Regions from separate parts of the Ruthenibacterium sp. genome, predicted to be linked through region 1. Evidence: predicted binding sites of a transcription regulator. Region 1 holds the regulator's gene; the other holds the start of a gene.

The links. The regulator Rex, encoded in region 1, represses fermentation and respiration genes when NADH is low (regulators of the CRP and FNR family bind a similar motif). The targets are predictions, from matches to a motif close to ATTGTTAANNNNTTAACAAT.
Region 2: a site for Rex is predicted at 1,636-1,655, ahead of IIY41_RS08980 (phosphoenolpyruvate carboxykinase (GTP)). Genes of this name have one in related genera too.

The regions. Positions count from the first base shown of each region.
Region 1 covers NZ_JAFOIN010000046.1:23,768-26,219, forward strand. The annotation lists gene IIY41_RS05000 (DUF3810 domain-containing protein) at 1-283, shown strand, start outside; gene IIY41_RS05005 (thymidine kinase) at 420-1,058, opposite strand; gene IIY41_RS05010 (redox-sensing transcriptional repressor Rex) at 1,087-1,728, opposite strand; gene IIY41_RS05015 (isocitrate/isopropylmalate family dehydrogenase) at 1,757-2,452, opposite strand, start outside.
Region 2 covers NZ_JAFOIN010000080.1:35,591-38,042, reverse strand. The annotation lists gene IIY41_RS08980 (phosphoenolpyruvate carboxykinase (GTP)) at 1-1,506, opposite strand, end outside; gene gnpA (1,3-beta-galactosyl-N-acetylhexosamine phosphorylase) at 1,871-2,452, opposite strand, start outside.

The DNA of each region.
Region 1 (2,452 bases):
GCTGTATGCGTATTCGGGTTATCTGTTGGGGTATATCCATCTTTCCAACGCGCTGTACGGTGCGTCTTATGAAAAATGGCTGGAGATCGCGCAGCAGGTATGCCAGACGGCGAACGAGGATATTCTCGCAAACAACGCCTATTGGCGGCAGTTCGAGTCTCCGGTGTCCAAGGCGGCGGACAGCGCTTATTCGGGATTTCTGCAAAGCTACGACCAGGAGCTCGGCTCCAAAAGCTACGGCGCGGTGGTGGACCTGTTGGTGGCCTATTACGGCGGTATGTAAAAGTTTGCCGCCGGCGGTTGACAGCTTCCGTCCTTGCGGCGCGCGTAAAATAGAATACAAGAGCCCGCTCCGGGAACGGCCTTACGCCTGTACCCGGAGCGGGCTTTCTGGTTTGAATCGGCGGAGAAAATGCGCATCACGGCGCGTCTGCGCCGGGTTTCTGTGCCGCCTCCGCCGCCTTTTCTGCAAAAAACTTGTCCCGTTCGCGGAAATAGCACTGGGGACACAGCGATTCGTACTGCACATTGTTTTCCATGTCAATGGCCACCTGTGCGCCTTCAAACACAAATTTTCCATTTACCTTGCGGCCGTTGAACATTGCCTTGCGCCCGCACTGGCAGATGGTTTTCATCTCTTCGATGTTGTGGGCAAGCTCCAGCAGACGGGTGGAACCGGGAAAACCCTGCAGGGAAAAATCCGCCCGCAGGCCGTAGCAGATGACCGGCACGTTCAGCGCCACAGTCACCATGAAAAGCTGTTCGGCCTGCCATGACGTGAAAAACTGGCTTTCGTCCGTCAGAACGCAGGCAAGAGGCCCGTTTTTTGCAATATCCGCGCGCACCAGCGCCAACGGGTCCATATCCGGCCGCACCGCGATGTCAACACGCCGCTCCACACCCAGGCGGGACATCAGCTTTTCGCCGCCTTTGGTATCTATGGAGGGCTTCATGATAAGCACGCGCATGCCGCGCTCTTCGTAGTTGTAGGCTACCTGCATCAGCGCGGTGCTCTTGCCGCTGTTCATGGCGCCGTATCGGAAATATAGCTTTGCCATTTGGTAAGACCGTCCCTATCCTGTCGTTTTAATCGTTGCGCACACGGTAGCCCAGGCTCATCAGGCTGTCACCCAGGTGGACGTTCTCCACCGTGATACCCTCGTAGTCCACCGAGAGGTCGTAGTGGCTGAAGTTCCAGTAGCCCTTTACACCGGCCTCCACCAGCGTGGGGGCTACGGCCTTCGCGCCCGCGCGCGGGATGCAAAGCACCGCTACGTCCGGGTGGTGTGCGGCGCAGAAAGCGGCCAGCTCGGCCACGTCCTGCACCATCACGCCGCACTGCAGCTCCCGGCCGATCTCGTCCGGGCTTTTGTCGAATGCGGCCATCAGGTGATAGCCCCGGGCCTCGGCGGAAAGATAGCCGGATATGGCGCGGCCCAGACGGCCTGTACCGATGAGCACTGCGTTGAGATTCTTTTCACTGAACAGCAGCTTGGATATCTCGCTGAGCAGCACATCCACATGGTAGCCGATGCCCTGTTGGCCGAAACCGCCGAAGCAGTTGAAATCCTGCCGGACCTGTGAGGCTGTGGTGCCCATCATTCGGGCAAGCTCACTGGAAGACACCTTCACGATGCCGTTGTTGTGCATGTCCGAAATATAGCGGTAGTATTTCGGCAGCCGCTTGATGACGGGAAGGGAGACTTTATTCTGGTTTTGCGCCGCCATTGTCTTCACCAACTTCTTTTCGTCTAAATTAAAGGGTCTCGATGGTGCGCATCACGTAATCGCCGAACTCGGTGCAGGTGCAGCCGGTGTCGCGGCCCGTGACGGTGAGCGCCTTTTCCGTGAACATGCATTTGTCCAGCGCGGCGGTGAGCTTGTCCGCCTGGGCCTGGTAGCCGATGTGGGACAGCAGCATCACGCTGGCGCGTAGCATGCTGCACGGGTCCGCATACTGGGCGCGTCCCTCCTTCACCATGCGCGGCGCCGAGCCGTGAATGGCCTCAAACATGGCGTAGCGCTTGCCGATGTTGCCGCTGCCCGCCGTGCCTACGCCGCCCTGGAATTCGGCCGCTTCGTCAGTGATGATGTCGCCGTACAGGTTGGGCAGCACGAACACCTGAAAATCGGTGCGGCGCTTTTTGTCCACCAGCTTGGCCGTCATGATGTCGATATACCAGTCGTCCGTGGTGATTTCAGGGTATTTTTCCCCCACGGCCTGGCAGAGCTTCAAAAACTTGCCGTCCGTGGCCTTGATGATGTTGGCTTTGGTAACGATGGACACGCGGGTTTTGTGGTTTTTCCTGGCAAAATCATACGCAAGCTCTGCAATGCGCTGCGTGCCGTCAGTGGTAGTGATGGTGAAATCCACAGAGATGCCGTCCTCGGTCTCGAAGCCGCAGCTGCCCAGGGTGTACGCGCCCTCAGTGTTCTCACGGAAGAACGTCCA
Region 2 (2,452 bases), on a different contig from region 1:
GCCGAAGCCCGGCCAAATAAAGTGGCCTTCGTCGTCGGTGCGGAACCAGTTGACGTTGAAGATCTTCGGCGCCTTGTCGCCCAGCTTCTTGCCCATCTCCAGCCAGTGCGCGAAGTAATCGCCCACATTGTAGCCGAAGAACGGACGCATGGCCATCGGATCGCGGCGGACAACGCCCACAGCGCCGGCAGCGGCGGCAGTTGTCTCAGAAGCCATGGCAGAGCCGACATACACGCCGTGCGCCCAGCTGAAGGACTGGTAGACCAGCGGAGCCGTCTTGGCGCGGCGGCCGCCGAACACCATCGCGGTGACAGGTACGCCGTTGGGGTTGTTGAACTCCTTGGACAGGCAGGGGCAGTTCGCGGCCGGAGCGGTGAAGCGGCTGTTGGGGTGGGCCAGCTTGCCGCCGTTTGCAATGTACTCCTTGCCGTCCACGGCCAGGCCCGTCCACTCCTGAACATCCTCAGGCGGGTTCTTGTCCAGACCTTCCCACCACACGGTGTTGTTCTCCAGGTTATGCGCAACGTTGGTGAAAATGGTGCCCTTCATCGTGGTGTGCAGGGCGTTGGGGTTGGATTTCTCGTTGGTGCCGGGAGCCACGCCGAAGAAGCCGTTCTCCGGGTTGATGGCATACAGGCGGCCGTCGTCGCCAATGTGCATCCAGGCGATATCGTCGCCCACCGTCCACACCTTGTAGCCCTGCTTGGCATACACTTCGGGCGGGATGAGCATGGCCAGGTTGGTTTTGCCGCAGGCAGAGGGGAACGCGGCGGTGATGTAGTCCACGTTGCCCTGCGGGTCCTCGATGCCGAGGATCAGCATGTGCTCGGCCATCCAGCCTTCCTTGTAGCCCTGGTAGCTGGCGATGCGCAGTGCGAAGCATTTTTTGCCCAGCAGCACGTTTCCGCCGTAGCCGGAGTTGATGGACCAGATGGCGTTGTCCTCGGGGAACTGGACGATGTAGCGGTTCTCCGGGTCGATGTCCGCACGGGCATGCTGGCCGCGCACGAAATCGTTGGAATCGCCCAGCTGACGCAGGGCCTTCACACCCACGCGGGTCATGATATCCATGTTCAGCACAACGTAGATGGAGTCGGTCACTTCAACGCCGACCTTGGAGAACGGGCTGCCGATGGGGCCCATGCAGTAAGGAATAACGTACATGGTGCGGCCCGCCATCACATTTTTGTACAGGGGCAGCAGCTTGGCCTTCATTTCGTTGGGGTCCATCCAGTTGACCATCATGCAGTCGTCCGCCTTGTTGGAGGTGCAGATGAACGTGCGGTCCTCCACGCGGGCCACGTCGTTTTTCGCGGTATGGTGCAGCACGCAGCCGGGCAGCTCCTCCTGGTTCAGCTCCGTCAGCTCGCCCGTGGCGAACGCCTGCTCACGCAGGGCGCGCAGCTGGCCTTCCGAACCGTCGATCCAGATGGTTTTGTCCGGGGTCATGAGCTCTTCCATCTCTTTGACCCAGTCCAGAACATGCTGGTTGCTTGTCAATGCCATAATCAAATCACCTTTCTTTAATGTAATTCCCTCTGTTTTGAAACGCGCGCCCATGGCCCGCGCTTCCTTTCGCATCGCGGGGCCTGCCCCCGCTTTCCAATAAAATGCGATTTGGATTTATTATACCTCTTTGTTAAAAAAAGCTCAAGCTGTTTTACGGAAAATGAGCCGAAAAGACAAAAGATTTACATCGTATTCACACATTTTCCATAGGGATTGTACGATCGTGCAATCCGGGCCGCGGGCGCGTTCCGCACAGCGGCACGCGCGGGGAAGCGCCGCGTTCATTCAAAAACGGGGCGCCCGCGCCGCGGCCTTTCGCCGCGGCGGAGCGCCCTGCCCTCATGCCGTCACAGCGGCGGCATCATATCTCGTACCATTTGATCTCGTTGGCCGCCATATCCAGCGCAAAGCTTGTGCCGTCGCCCTTGTAAACAACGGTGCTCTGCGGCTCGTAGGTGTTGTTCACAACGCAGTACTTGCCGTTCTTCACATAGGCGTGTACCTCCACGTTGAAGTTGCTGCTGAACCACTTGTGCAGGCTTTCTTCATCGTGGGCGCTCCACAGGATGCTGCGGTACAAAACGCGGCTGTTTTCAAAGCTGTACGGCAGGCCGCTGATGTACACCGCCCGGCCCTTGCCAAACGCATGCACGGCCATCTGCACCTCTTTTTCCCGCTGCACCAGGATCTCCGTGTCCGGCAGCGCGTAGATGCCCTTTTTTCCCTCGCCGAAATCCACCGGCTTCGTGCAGTCCTCCAGAATGAAGTGGCCGGGATGCTCGTCCCAGTTGTATTTGTCGTAGCCCAGCGTGAAGCCCGTTTCCTTCTCCACGCCCAGTACGCCGGCCAGCTGCAGATAATGTCCCTCGTACTGGTGGCCCGATGGTTCGCCCACGCCGACGATGCCGCCGCCATTGTACACGAAGCCGCGCACAGCGGCCGC